DNA from 2 places in the Mesorhizobium hunchu genome. Region 1 is predicted to be linked to the other one. Evidence: riboswitches for the same ligand, from Rfam matches in the RefSeq annotation. Region 1 holds a riboswitch; the other holds the start of a gene.
The links. A riboswitch is a leader RNA that binds a small molecule or an ion and turns the genes downstream of it on or off. The one in region 1 is predicted to bind cobalamin.

Region 1 (7,434 bases):
GCGGGCTGGCGTCGGCCGGCATCCCCGTGACCATGCGCGGCGTCAACGGCGCCGTCATCCTCGCAACCGGCTTCGCGGCCGTCTCCGACGACCGGCCGGACTGGGCGACGCTCGCCCGCACCGGCCAGCCGCTCGTGATCTATATGGGCCTGACCCATATGAAAGAGACCGTCGCCGACCTGCGCGCGGGCGGCCTGCCGCCCGAGACGCCGGCCGCGCTGGTGGAAAACGCCACGTTGCCCGAGGAGCGAGTGGTGGTCGCCACGCTCGGAACGCTGGCGGAAGCTGCCGCGCGTGAGCAGGTCGCCTCCCCTGCCCTGATCGTCGTCGGCGGCATCGTCGCCCTGCGCGAAGCGATGGCCGGCTCCGCATGAGCGCCCGCGCGATCCTGATCGGCGCGCCGCGCTCCGGCTCCGGCAAGACCAGCGTCACCATCGGCATATTGCGCGCGCTGGCCCGGCGCGGCGTACGCGTGCGGGGGGCGAAATCCGGTCCCGACTATATCGATCCCGGCTTCCACGAGGCCGCGACCGGCCTGCCTGGGGTCAATCTGGACTCCTGGGCGATGTCGCCGGCGCTGCTGAATGGCCTAGCATCGGAAGCGGCCGCCGATGCCGAGATCGTCGTCATCGAAAGCGCGATGGGCCTGTTCGACGGCATCCCGGCGGGCGCGGGCCGCACCGGCTCGGGCGCCGATCTGGCGCGGCTCTACGGAATCCCGTCCCTGCTGGTGCTCGACGTATCCGGCCAATCGACCACGGCCGCCGCCGTCGCCAAGGGATTCGCGACTTACGATCCGGCGGTGCGCATCGCCGGCGTCGTGCTCAACCGTCTGGGCAGCGAGCGGCACCGCCGGCTGTGCGCGGAGGCGGTCGAGGCGCTCGGCCTGCCGGTCGTCGGCGCAATCCTGCGCGATCCCGAGATGACCATGCCGGAGCGCCATCTCGGCCTGGTGCAGGCCTCCGAACATGCGAACCTCGCCGCCTTCATCGACAGGATGGCCGACATGGTCGAGCGCTCGCTCGACCTCGACGCGGTGATGGCGTTGGCGACCTCTCTGGCGCGTCCCCCGGCGGATGCACACGGCTTTGAAGACGCGCTTTCCCCGCCCGGACAGCGAATCGCGCTGGCGCGGGACGCCGCTTTCACCTTCGTCTATCCGCATGTCGCCGCCCGCTGGCGCATGGCCGGCGCCGAGATCGTGCCGTTCTCGCCGCTCGCCGACGAGCCGCCGCCGGCGGACTGCGACGTCTGCTGGCTGCCGGGCGGCTATCCCGAACTCCATGCCGGCCGGCTGGCGACCGCCGGAACTTTCCGGGCAGGCATGGCGGAGTTTGCCGCGACGAAACCGGTCCACGGCGAATGCGGCGGCTTCATGGTTCTGGGCGAGATGCTGGAGGACGCCGACGGCCGGACCCATCGGATGCTCGGCCTGCTCGGCCATGCGACCTCCTTCGCCAGGCGCAAGATGAACCTCGGCTACCGGCAGGCGACCCTTCTGGCCGATTGCCCGCTCGGGCCGGCCGGCACGCGGGTGCGTGGCCATGAATTCCACTATGCGCGCATCACGGCGACCGGCAGCGATGCGCCGCTGGCCGAACTCGCCGACGGCGAGGGCCGCCCGCTCGGACCCTCGGGCCTGCGGCGCGGGAACGTCAGCGGCACGTTCTTCCATGCGATCGCGAGGAGCGCATGAGCCTGCCCTCCTCGCCCCGCCAGGCCGGCCTCGACAGTGCGCTCTGCCTCGTCTTCTTCACCCGGCTGCCATTGCCGCACTTCGATTTCGGCGACCGTCGCCTCGCAGACGCGATCTGGGCAGCGCCGCTGGCGGGTCTCGTGGTCGCACTTGTCGGGGGTATCGTTTCTGCGACTGCCGAACGGCTGGGCCTCGCCGCAGGCCCGTCGGCGGCGCTGGTGTTGACGGCGACGCTGTTCGTCACCGGCGCGCTGCACGAGGACGGCCTTGCCGACGTGGCCGACGGTTTCGGCGGCGGGCAGACGCGCGAACGCCGGCTGGAGATCATGCGCGACAGCCGCATCGGTGCCTACGGCGCGGCAGCGCTGGTGTTGTCGCTGCTGGTCCGGTGGACCGTTCTGGCCGGTCTGCACGGCGCCTGGCACCTGTTCCTTGCTCTCATTGCCGCGGAGGCGGGCTCCCGCGGCCTCGCCGGCCTGCTGATGCACGCGTTGCCGCCGGCCCGCAGCGACGGCCTCTCCGCTGGTGCCGGCAGCGTGACGCGGGAGACCGCGACCCTGGGCGCGGCGATTGGCGCCGGCGCGCTGCTGACCCTTGGCCTGCCCGCCGCGCTTGCAGCGCTGGTGCTGCTTGCCGCGCTCTTCCTCGCTTTCAGAGTGCTCTGCCTTAGCCGCATCGGCGGCCAGACCGGCGACACCGTCGGCGCGCTGCAGCAGCTCGCGGCGATTGTCATCCTGCTGGTCGCTTCCGCATCCTCTGCCTGACCTTTTCTTGGAGATTCCTGCCCCATGCCGTTCAAAACAGTCGATGAATTGCGCTCTGCCTGTCTTGACCTGCCTGCCGGCGACGACGACGCCGCCAAGGCCGCCGCCGCGCGCCAGGACACGCTGACCAAGCCGCAGGGCAGTCTCGGACGCATGGAAGCCGTCGCCATATGGCTGGCACGCTGGCAGGGACGGGAGATGCCCAGGCTGGACAGGACGAAGATCATCGTCTTCGCCGGCAACCACGGCGTCACCGCGCAGGGCGTATCGGCCTTTCCGGCGGAGGTGACCGTGCAGATGGTCGCGAATTTCGCCCATGGCGGCGCGGCCATCAACCAACTCGCCCGCCTCGCCGGCGCCGAACTGGACGTCATCCCTCTCGATCTCGACCGACCGACCGGCGATTTCACCGAGACCGAAGCGATGGATGAAGCGGCGTTCCTGGATGCCGTGTCGACCGGCTACGACGCCGTCGGGAACGATCTCGATCTTCTGTGCCTCGGCGAAATGGGCATCGGCAACACCACCCCTGCCGCGGCGATCTCCGCCGCGCTCTTCGGCGGCGGCGCGCAGGCGTGGACCGGCAGGGGCACAGGCGTCGACGATGCCGGCCTCCTGCGTAAGGTCAAGGCCATCGAGGCGGGGCTGAAACGGCATGCCACCGCCCTGTCCGACCCGCTTGCGGTCGCGGCGGCACTCGGCGGGCGGGAACTCGCCGCCATTTTCGGCGCCGTGCTCGCCGCGCGTCGCCACAACGTCCCGGTTCTGCTCGACGGATTCGTCTGCACCGCCGCGGCCGCGCCGCTGGCCCGCCTGCATCCGCAGGGGCTCGCGCATACGCTGGCCGGCCACGTTTCGGCCGAGTCCGGCCATCGCCGCCTGCTGGAGGCGCTGGAACTTGCCCCCCTCCTCGACCTCAACATGCGGCTGGGCGAAGGTTCGGGGGCGGCGGTCGCACTCAACATCGTGCGCGCCGCATTGGCCTGCCATGCCCACATGGCGAGCTTTGCCGAGGCAGGTGTATCGGGAAAGGAAGACTGAGGGCCAGCGCGACCCGATTCAGGCTTCCGGCCTGCCGCGCCTGCGCGTGCGTCCAGCCGACAAGTCAGGTTGTCCCGCGCGTGAAAGAAACCAGCGCCTCGCCGTTTTCAGAGAGAGAGCCTCCCCGGCGATCGTCGCCAGCCGCCAGCCGCAAAAGTGCAGCCATGCCGCGAGCAGCCTGCCGGTGCGGCCGGCTATGGATCCCGGGCCCTCGCGCCTGTCCGAATCGCTGTGAAACATCCGCATCTCATCTTCCGCCGCCATACGACGGAGCAAGGAGCGGGCCGGCGGCAGCGGTGCGAGACGGCGGCGAACGAAATCCGGCGGCCGTACTTAACCACGGGTTAACGGCTGCGCCGGCGCACCGGCGGAACAGGGATGGGGTTCGGCGGTGGCGCCGGCGGCGGCTCGGGATCGGGTTGCGGATCGGGAAACGGCGGTGGCACCGGGCCAGGCTTGCCTGCGCAGGTCATCGGGAGTCCTCCTTCCGACGGAGAACGCTTTTGATCTGCGCGCGTTCCGCCCTGCCACGGCCTATCCCGAATTGAGACACCGTCTCGTAACGACATGCCCCTTCACGCCTGCCGGCCGCCCCGGTGTCGCGATCTTGAACATATCGTCCCGGAACGGGCGTAAGGCGCTCGACGGCAGTCCTTCCGGCGAACGGCAAGAGCCGGTTGAGACGGCCTATCCGGTTCGTTCACAGTCGGCGGGCCGTATCGTTTTCATCAGGGATGGTCGCTCGATCCTTCGCCGAGGCATATAGTTGACAACTCCAGTTATCTTATGAAGCTTGCCCTGAAACGCTTTCGTTAGGCTGAAAAGGTGCTTCCGACATGGCGGGTTATGCGGTTGCGGCGACTGGTGTCCTGATCCTTGTCATCATGTCGATAGGCGCCAATCGGAAGTTCCGCGACAGGGCCAGGCTGCCGATGCATTGGTCGTTCGACCGGAAGGTGAACTGGTCAGCTCCCCGCCACCTGGCGCTGGCGTTCACGCCGCTTCTGGCCGCGGTGGTCATGGCTCTCATCGCTAACCAGCTCGCAAGCGATCCGCCACTCCAGTTCTGGACCCTGACCGTCGTTGCAGCGGTCTTCGTCGCGGTTCACCTGCTGCATCTTTATCTCCTCGAGAAATGGCCAGCCATATGAGAATCCATACCTGTCAGCCGGCAGGAACCGCAGCGGGTTCGCATAGATGAGACGGCAAAAACAATTAAAGACATAAACATCTCTTTATATGATATTGACAACCGTCGCGACATGACGGACGATGGCATTGTCATGGTACCCTTGAGCGTCAAGCCCAAGGGCTAAGAGGGAAGCCGGTAAGCGAGAGCGATGCCGGCGCTGCCCCCGCAACTGTAAGCGGCGAGCCGAAGCCCATTCGAGTCACTGAGGCGTATGCCTTGGGAAGACGGGCCAAGGTGACGACCCGCGAGCCAGGAAACCTGCCATGGCGAAATGATCGTCCACGGGCGGGGTGTCCCGGTGGGTCGTGGCAGGCCAGAACCCGGTTCAAGGCTTGCTTGCGTCCGCTCGCACCATGCCCCCAACCAATGGGGTATGAAATGTCCTCTTTGAAAGTCCCTGTCGCCACCCTCGGCGTGCCACGCATCGGCCGTCATCGCGAACTCAAAATCGCCCTCGAAAGCTATTGGTCGGGAAAGTCCTCCGAAAGCGAAATCCTGGAGACAGCCAGGAAGCTTCGCGCCGCGAGTTGGATCGAACAGCGCGATCGCGGCGTCACGAAGATTCCGTCGAACGATTTCTCGCTCTACGACCACGTGCTCGACACCGCCGTGATGGTCGGCGCCATTCCGCCGTCTTACGGCTGGAACGGGGGCGACGTCCCGCTCGATACTTATTTCGCCATGGCGCGCGGAGACCAGAACGCCGATTGCGGATGCGGCAATCCCGGTCACGCGCATGGCGTCTCGGCGCTTGAGATGACCAAATGGTTCGACACCAATTATCATTACATGGTGCCGGAACTCGCCGAAGACCAAAGCTTCCAACTGGCTTCCACGAAACCGCTCGACCACTTCCTCGAAGCCAGGGCGCTGGGCATCCACACACGCCCCGTCATCCTTGGTCCGGTGACGTTCCTGAAGCTTGCCAAGGCGCGGACCGGGGCCTTCGGCCTGATGTCCCTGCTGCCGAAGATCCTGCCGGTCTATGTGAAGCTCCTCAAGCAACTCAGCGAGGCGGGCGCCGACTGGGTGCAGATCGACGAACCCTGTCTGGTGCTTGACCTGGAGGCCACCGAGCGCACGGCGCTGGAACTGGCATACAGCCGGTTCGAGACCTCCGTCCCCGGCCTCAAGATCATGTTGGCGACCTATTTCGGTGCGCTCGGAGAGAATCTGGAGGCGGCGCTGGCGCTGCCCGTCGCGGGCCTGCATATCGATCTGGTTCGCGCTCCGGAGCAATTGGGAAGGGTGGCTCGCTTTGCCAGCAGCGATCTTGTGCTGTCCCTGGGCCTTGTCGACGGACGCAACGTCTGGAGGACAGACCTCAACGCAGTTCTCGAGCAGGTCAAGCCTGTTGTCGCCGGCTGGCCTTCGGATCGCATAGAGATCGCGTCGTCCTGCTCGCTGTTGCACGTCCCGGTCGACGTCGAACTGGAGACCGGGCTCGATCCCGAACTGAAATCGTGGCTCGCCTTCTCCGCTCAGAAGATGGACGAGTTGGCCGCCTTGTCGAGGGCGCTGACCGAGGGGCGGGATTCCGTCTCCGATGCTATAAAGGCAGCATCCTACGCTGCCGCTTCGCGCCGATCCTCGCTCAGGGTTCACGATCCCCTGGTCGGCGGTCGGCTGGCAAATATCGAAGACGCCATGCTGCGGCGAACAGGGCCTTTCGCGGCACGGCGCAAGCTGCAGGCGCGACAGCTCGATTTGCCAGCCTTTCCGACGACCACGATCGGATCGTTTCCACAGACGGCCGATGTTCGCAAGGCGCGTTCCCGCCACGTCAAGGGAGAGATGAGCTATGTCGACTACGAGGCTTTCCTCAAAAGCCAAACCGCCGAAGCTATCCGCTGGCAGGAGGAAATCGGCCTCGACGTGCTCGTGCATGGAGAGTTCGAGCGCAACGACATGGTGCAGTATTTCGGCGAGCAGCTATCCGGCTTCGCCTTCACGCAGCACGCCTGGGTGCAGAGCTATGGCTCGCGCTACGTTCGGCCGCCCATCATCTACGGTGACGTTTCACGCCCCAACCCGATGACAGTGCGCTGGTGGCGATATGCCCAGTCGCTGACCGGTCGGCCGGTGAAAGGCATGCTGACGGGACCGGTGACCATCCTCAACTGGTCGTTCGTGCGCGATGATCTTCCTCGCAGCACGGTATGCCGGCAGATCGCGCTGGCGATCCGCGACGAGGTGGCGGACCTCGAGAAGGCAGGAGCCAAAATGATCCAGATCGACGAGGCTGCCCTGCGCGAAGGATTGCCGCTGCGCAAATCGGACTGGAGCACCTATCTGGCCTGGGCCGTGGAATGCTTTCGCCTGTGCTCGAGCGGCGTGGCGGACGCCACCCAGATCCACACCCATATGTGCTACTCCGAGTTCAACGACATCATCGATGCGATCGCCGCCATGGACGCGGATGTGATCTCCATCGAGACATCGCGCTCGAAGATGGAGCTTCTGGATGCCTTCAGGAGCTTCAAATACCCCAATGAAATCGGCCCGGGCGTCTATGACATCCATTCGCCGCGCGTGCCGGACGTCGCCGAAATGACCGATCTGCTGTCGCTCGCCCGTCAACGCATCGACGACGACCAGCTCTGGGTCAATCCGGACTGCGGCCTGAAGACGAGGAAATGGGAGGAAGTCCGCCCTGCTCTCGTCAACATGGTCGCGGCGGCACGCGAACTGAGGAAGGTCGCGAAGGCAGCTTGAACCTGCCCGGCCGCTTCGCTTGTTTC
Region 2 (7,434 bases), on a different contig from region 1:
TGGCTAAGTATAAGCCGCCGGGTTCCTCTATTCAAGCGGTGACGCCGGAGCCGGTCACTCCCCGTCAAGCGGCTCCGTGCCCACCGGCTTGCCGTCGCGCGACAGGCGGATCTTCTCGACCTTGTCCTCGGCAGCTTTCAGCAGGCGGTCGCAATGCGCCTTCAGCGCCTCGCCGCGTTCATAGATCCTGATCGACTGATCGAGCGGCACGTCGCCGCGCTCCAGGTCGTCGACGATCTTCTCCAGCGCGTCGAGCGCCTGCTCGAAGCTCATCGCCCTTACGTCCTCGTTGGTCTTGACGTCGTCGTTCGCTTCAGCGGTCATCGGTCATCCTTTCATCAGCCGGCCGACATGGGCGGCGGTCGAGAAGGCCAGCCCCTGCAGGTCGTAGCCGCCTTCGAGCAGGCTGACCAGACGGCCGGCGCTGTGGGTGGAGGCCTTTTCCATCAGTTGTCCGGTCGCCCAATCGAAATCCTCTTCGGTCAAATCGATCTCGGCCAGCGGATCGCGGTGGTGGGCGTCGAAGCCGGCCGAGATGATGACCAGGTCGGGGCGGAAGGCGTCGATGGAGGGCAGGACGCGCGACAGGAGGGCGTCGCGAAAGGTGTCACTGCCGGTGCGCGGCGCCAGCGGCGCGTTGACGATGTTGCCGGCACCTGTCTCGTTCTTCGCGCCGGTGCCGGGATAGAGCGGCATCTGGTGCGTCGAGCAATAGAGCACCGTGGGGTCGTCCCAGAAGATATCCTGCGTGCCGTTGCCGTGATGGACGTCCCAGTCGACGATGGCGACGCGTTCGGCGCCGTGCTTCTTCTGCGCGTGGCGGGCGGCGACCGCGGCGTTGTTGAACAGGCAGAACCCCATCGCCGTCGTCTTTTCGGCGTGATGGCCCGGCGGGCGCGAGGCGACGAAGACGTTGTCGGCGCGGCCCTCGAACACGTCGTCCACCGCCGCATTGGCGGCGCCGATCGCGGTCAGCGCCGCCTGCCAGCTTTTCGGCGTGGCGACCGTGTCGGCATCGATCTGCGTCATGCCTTCCGAAGGGACGGCGGCGCGGACGCGATCGAGATGCTCCTGCGGATGCGCATAAAGGATGGTCGCTTCGTCTCCCATCGGCGCCTCGACCCGGTCGAGCGCGGCGAACGCCTCGTCATCCAGCACGCGCTGGATAGCGCGCAGCCGGTCGGGCCGCTCGGGGTGTCCGGCGGGTGTCAGGTGTTCGAGGTAGATCGGATGGGTATAGAGGCGGGTGACCATGCGCCTAACATAGAGCGCGACACGCCGTTTCGCCACGCAAGCGCTGAATTCGGCTGGGGAAAGTCGCCCGGGACGCCCGATACCACTTCTCCGCTAGGCAGACAGGGGATCGTGGGCTAGTTTCGGTCCCGCCAGGTGCCCGCCGCGAAGCGGGAGAATCGGGAACGCGGTGCAAATCCGCGGCGTGCCCAACGCTGTGAGGGGGACCGCATCGGCAAATGCCACTGCCTGAGGGCGGGAAGGCGCCGAATGTGGGACGAACCCGAGCCAGAAGACCGGCCAGGCAAGACGGTCGCCCCGCAAGGCCGGGCGGAGCGACCTGTTTTCGATCGCAAGGGGATACGCGATGGATGCCGGCGCTCATCATCTGGACGACAACGCTTTCGACGAGGACGCCCGTGCGGCCGTCTATCGGGCCATCTTCACGCGCCGCGACATCCGCTCGGATTTCGTGGCAGCACCGATCGACGACAGTACGCTGGCGCGGCTGATCCGTGCCGCGCACCACGCGCCTTCGGTCGGCTTCATGCAGCCGTGGAATTTCATCGTCATCCGCGACAGGCGACGACGCGAGAAGGTGCGCGACATCTTCCTCCAGGCCCGCATCGAGGAAGAATGCAATGTCGCCGAGGACCGCCGGGCGCTCTACCGGAACCTGCGGCTCGAAGGCATCTGCGAAAGCGCGCTGAACCTGTGCATCACCTGCGATCGCGAGCGCGCCAGGGACTCACCGCTCGGCCGCTGGCACAATCCCGAGATGGACCTCTTCAGCACCGTCTGCGCGGTTCAGAACTTCTGGCTGGCGGCGCGCGCCGAAGGCATCGGCGTGGGCTGGGTCAGCATCCTCGACAAGGGCGCCCTCAAAGCCTTGCTCGGCATTCCCGAGCATGTCGTGCCGGTCGCCTATCTGTGCGTCGGCCGGGTCTCCGGTTTCGCGACGACGCCGGAGCTGCAACGGCGGAGGTGGCGCGAACGACTGCCTCTCGCCGAACTGGTGATGGGCGAACGCTATGGCGCATCCGGCGACGCCGGGCTGACCAAGGCGATCGCCGACCTGCCGGCACAGGAGTGACGCTCAGGCCGGGCGGGCGGCAGCTTCTCCAAAAGAACCGAATGCCTTGTCCTTCAGTTCGCGAAACTGGCGCGAGACCTCGGAGAGCCTGGCGTCCCACTCAGGATCGGGCGCCTGCCCTTCGATCGCCTTGAAATAGACCTGCATCAGCGAAGCAATGGCGAACGGCTCGACAAAGGCGGCCTTCAGCGCCCAGGCGAAGACGATGGCCAGCACGAAGCTCCAGCCGCCAAGTTCGCCGGGCATGAGGTAGACGACGGCGCCGGCCGGCGCCAGCATGACGAGGAAGATGGCGAAGGTGACGCCCCACAGGATCAGCGCCAGCCACGCCGCGTTCTTGACCATCTTCGCGCCGTTCTGGGCATAGAGCACCACACCCTGCCGCGCGGTCTCGAAAGGAGAGGACGATCCGACGCGGATATTGTAGCCCAGGATGATCTCGTCGATGTAGGTGAGCGCTATGCGGATCACCGTGTTGATGAGGCCGACAAGGCCGTTCAGGCCGGGGATCGGCAGGAAGGCGGCAATGCCGCCGACAAGGCCGGTGACGACGCGGACCGCGCCTTTCACCAGTTGATCGACCACAAACAGGATGCCGGCTTCGCCGAAGCGCCCGGCAACGACCTCACGCGCGTAGGCGAGCTGACCCTGACCGCCCGGCACGGACCGGCCATCGAGCAGATGAACCATCACCGCGATATGCCCGGCCTTCAGCAGATAGAGAATGAATTCGCGGATCCAGTAGACAACAAGAGAGACCAATACAAAACCGGCGACGCCGCCATAGAAGGCTCCGGCTTCCGGCCCGCCATTGGCGAAAGCCTGCCCCACGCCCCAGCCGATGCCCGCACCGGTTCCGGTCGCTGCGATATAGGCCAGCGTGATGCCGAAATAGACGATCATCCTGAACAGGATGAACGGCCACGTCCTTATCATGATCGACACCGAGCGGCCGATCGAGAAATCCCACATCGTCCTCCCCCCGGTTGAGACGATGCCGCAGGATCGACCATGCCGGCCGTTTCGTCAACGGCGCGGCGGGCGCGATCATCTATTTCCGCTAGAGAATCTCGGTACTGGCGATGTGGATGCCGAAGCCTTCCAGGCCGACATAATGGCGCTCGCGCGAGGCGATCAGCCGGATCGAAGAGATGCCGAGATCCTTGAGGATCTGCGCGCCGAGGCCGATCTCGCGCCATTCGCTCTCGCGGCGGCGGGCCTCTTCATGGTCCTCGCCGCCGGCGGCCGGGCGATTGCGGTCCTGATGCGCGACGCCGACCGAGCCCTCGCGCAGATAGACGATGACGCCGCGCCGCTCCTCGCCCATCGCCTTCATGATCGCGTCGAGCCGATGGCTGGTGCCGAACACGTCGCGCACCACATCCTCGGAGTGGAGCCGCACCGGCACGTCGTGGCCGTCGCGGATATCGCCGAAGACGACAGCCAGATGGTGCATCACGTCCCAGGGCAGCATGTAGGTGTAGACCTTGGCCGTCCCTCCGGGGGTCTCGATGTCGGAGCAGGCGACACGCTGCACCAGCGTCTCCTGGCGCTGCCGGTAGGCGATCAGATCGGCGACGGAGACCTGCTTCAGCCCGTGCTTCTCGGCGAAGGCCGAGACCTCGGGGCCGCGCTTGACGGTGCCGTCGTCGTTGACCAGTTCGGAGATGACCCCGACCGGCGGCAGGCCGGCCAGCTTGCACAGGTCCACCGCCGCCTCGGTATGGCCCGAGCGCATCAGCACTCCGCCTTCGCGCGCGATCAGCGGGAAGATGTGGCCCGGCCGGACGAAATCGTTCGCGCCGACATTGCCGTTGGCGAGGTTGCGCACGGTCAGCGTGCGGTCGTCGGCGGAGATGCCGGTGGTGGTGCCGTGCTTGAAGTCGACGGAAACCGTGAAGGCCGTGGTGTGGGCGGAATCGTTGTCCGCCACCATCGGCGCGAGGTTGAGCCGCCTGGCTTCCTCCTTGGGCATCGGCGTGCAGACGATGCCGGAGGTGTTGCGCACGATGAAGGCCATCTTCTCGGGCGTGCAATGCACCGCAGCGACGATCAGGTCGCCCTCGTTCTCGCGGCCGTCGTCGTCCATGACGACGACAATCTCGCCGCGCTCGAAGGCGCGGATGGCCTCGACGGTCTTTTTCTGGTCGTAGGGCATGGGGCTCGCTTCGCTCGTAAGACAATAAGAGTTTAGGGCAATAAGGCAGTAGGGCAGGGAAAGCGCACTGGCAACATATTGCCCTACTGCCTTATTGCCTTACTGCCCTATCTCCCCGTCTGTCCCCGGTGCCGCAGATAATGATCCGCGATGGCGCAGGCGACCATCGCCTCGCCGATCGGCACGGCGCGGATGCCGACGCAGGGATCGTGGCGACCCTTGGTCCTGATCTCCACATCGTTGCCGTCCTTGTCGATGGAGCGGCGCGGCGTAAGAATAGACGAGGTGGGCTTGACGGCGAAGCGCGCCACGACCGGCTGGCCGGTGGAAATGCCGCCGAGAATGCCGCCGGCGTTGTTGGACAGGAAGACAGGCTTGCCGTCGTTGCCCATGCGCATCTCGTCGGCGTTCTCTTCGCCGGTGATGCGGGCGGCCGCGAAGCCGTTGCCGATCTCGACGCCCTTGACTGCATTGATCGACATCAGGCCGGATGCGATGTCCTGATCGAGCTTGGCGTAGATCGGCGCGCCGAGACCCGCCGGCACGCCTTCCGCGACGATCTCGATCACCGCGCCGACCGAGGAACCCGCCTTGCGGATGGCGTCGAGATACTCGGAGAACACCGGCACGGAGGCCGGGTCCGGCGTGAAGAACGGATTTTCGGGATCGTCGATAAAATTCCAGTTCCAGTTGGCGCGGTCGATGTCCTTTTCGCCCATCGAAACCAGCGCGCCGCGCACGGTCAGGCCCGGCACGACCTTGCGCGCCAGCGCACCGGCGGCGACCCGCGCCGCCGTCTCGCGCGCGGAGGAACGGCCGCCGCCACGATAGTCGCGCAGGCCGTATTTCACCTCATAGGCATAGTCGGCATGGCCCGGCCGGTACTGGCGGGCGATCTCGCCATAATCCTTGGAACGCTGGTCGACATTCTCGATCAGCATGGAGACGGGCGTGCCGGTCGTCACGAGGGTCGCGCCGTCGTCGTCCGGCAGCACGCCGGACAGGATCCTCACCTCGTCGGGCTCGCGCCGCTGGGTGACGAAGCGCGACTGGCCCGGCCGGCGGCGGTCGAGCTCGGCCTGGATGTCGGCGAGCGTGAAGCGGATGCCCGGCGGGCAGCCGTCCACCACGCAGCCGAGCGCCGGGCCGTGGCTTTCGCCCCAGGTCGTGACGCGGAACAGATGACCGAAAGTATTGTGAGACATGCGTCGAACCAGCCCTGCGCCGGAAGCGCCTCCGGCTACCGGCGCCTTCTATTGTCGTTTCGAGCGGCGGTCAAATTGGCAGGCGGCCTGCAATCACCTGTGATGTCGCCAGTTTTACTTTTGACACATTGGATTGCTTTCTGCTGTCCTGCGCCCGTCAAACAAACGAGTTGGCCCGCTGCGGGGAACGGCGGCATCTGAAAAAAGGACAATCCATGCGTATCCTGTTCGGCGTCACCACCATCGCCACCATGCTTTTCGCCGGCACAGCGCTTGCCGGACAGACCGAGGGTCTCATCAAGAAGATCGACAAGGATACGATGACGATGACGCTGGACGACGGCAAGGCCTACAAGCTCAACGCCGAGATGGACGTCGATTCGCTGAAGCCCGGCATGGATGTCGTGATCGCCTATGACGTGACCGACGGGCAGAACATCGTCACCGACATGGAACTGCCGGATTCCGACGGGAACTAAAACATGTCTCCCGAAAGCGGGAAACCGGCTTCGGGACAAAGACATGCGCAAAAACAAGAACCTAGAGCGCGCCGAGCGAATCTGAAAGATAGCTGCGCGCTTTGGACATCCGGCGCAGGCGCACCGCGCCTGAACGCCCCGCTCAGAGCCAGGCCAGTTGCCCGTCCTGGAGCTTGAGCACCCGATCCTGCGGCGTCTCCACATTGGCCGCCGCGATGCCGTCCAACCCGCCGAAAATATGGAAGAGCGAGCGGATGACGCCGCCATGCGTGACGCAGACGGTCGGTTTGGCGATTTCCGCGAAGAAGGGCCGCACGCGCTCGCACAGCAGTTCGTAGCCCTCGGCGTCCTTGCCGGGAGGCACGAAATTCCATTTGTCTTCCTCGCGGCCGCGCGTGCAGCCGGGATTGCGCGCCTCCAGCTCGGCGAAGGTGTAGCCTTGCCAGTCGCCGAAATTCATTTCCATCAGCCGCGCGTCGGTGCGGTAGGCCTTCGGATCGAGCCCCATTGCCGAGCGTATCAGTTCCATCGTGGTGCGGGTGCGGATGAGCGGGCTGGCGACGAAATCGAACGCCGCCGGATCGGATATCAGTTCGGCCAGATGCCGGCCGTTGGCGCTCGCCTGGCGCCGCCCCTCTTCAGTGATGGGAATGTCGGCCTGCCCCTGGAGTCGGTAGTCGACATTCCACTGGGTCTGGCCGTGGCGGACGATATAGACAAGCGGAGACATGGCGCTGAAGCGTCTTTCGAAGGGAGCCGTGCGGGAACCGTCAGTCCTTAATGACGGAGATGTCGGGCGCGTCCACCGCCTTCATGCCGACGACGTGATAGCCGGAATCGACGTGATGGACCTCGCCGGTGACGCCGCGCGACAGGTCGGATAGGAAATACAGCCCCGAATCGCCGACTTCCTCGGGCGTCACGGTGCGCTTGAGCGGCGCGTTGTATTCATTCCACTTGAGGATATAGCGGAAATCGCCGATGCCGGAGGCCGCCAGCGTCTTGATCGGGCCGGCCGAGATGGCGTTGACGCGGATGCCCTTGCCGCCGAGATCGACGGCGAGATAGCGCACGCTGGCCTCGAGCGCGGCCTTGGCGACGCCCATGACGTTGTAGTGCGGCATCACTTTCTCGGCGCCGTAATAGGTCAGCGTCAGCAGCGAGCCGCCTTCGCTCATCAGCGGCTCGGCGCGCTTGGCGATGGTGGTGAAGGAAAACACTGAGATATCCATGGTGCGCAGGAAATTGTCGCGCGTGGTCTCGACG

Region 2: it holds a riboswitch for cobalamin, as region 1 does, so the genes downstream of both, bluB (5,6-dimethylbenzimidazole synthase) here and metE (5-methyltetrahydropteroyltriglutamate--homocysteine S-methyltransferase) in region 1, are expected to answer to the same signal.

Annotation. Positions count from the first base shown of each region.
Region 1 is NZ_JBEBMG010000006.1:122,049-129,482, reverse strand. Features, by position in the region: gene cobA (uroporphyrinogen-III C-methyltransferase) at 1-374, shown strand, start outside; gene ABMA46_RS12735 (cobyrinic acid a,c-diamide synthase CobB) at 371-1,696, shown strand; gene cobS (adenosylcobinamide-GDP ribazoletransferase) at 1,693-2,460, shown strand; gene cobT (nicotinate-nucleotide--dimethylbenzimidazole phosphoribosyltransferase) at 2,485-3,501, shown strand; gene ABMA46_RS12720 (hypothetical protein) at 4,338-4,652, shown strand; cobalamin riboswitch at 4,769-4,973, shown strand; gene metE (5-methyltetrahydropteroyltriglutamate--homocysteine S-methyltransferase) at 5,072-7,408, shown strand.
Region 2 is NZ_JBEBMG010000002.1:427,367-434,800, reverse strand. Features, by position in the region: gene ABMA46_RS05595 (exodeoxyribonuclease VII small subunit) at 55-324, opposite strand; gene ABMA46_RS05590 (histone deacetylase family protein) at 328-1,254, opposite strand; cobalamin riboswitch at 1,371-1,552, shown strand; gene bluB (5,6-dimethylbenzimidazole synthase) at 1,601-2,326, shown strand; gene ABMA46_RS05580 (hypothetical protein) at 2,330-3,298, opposite strand; gene ribB (3,4-dihydroxy-2-butanone-4-phosphate synthase) at 3,387-4,484, opposite strand; gene aroC (chorismate synthase) at 4,592-5,689, opposite strand; gene ABMA46_RS05565 (DUF1344 domain-containing protein) at 5,905-6,168, shown strand; gene ABMA46_RS05560 (histidine phosphatase family protein) at 6,311-6,898, opposite strand; gene fabI (enoyl-ACP reductase FabI) at 6,939-7,434, opposite strand, start outside.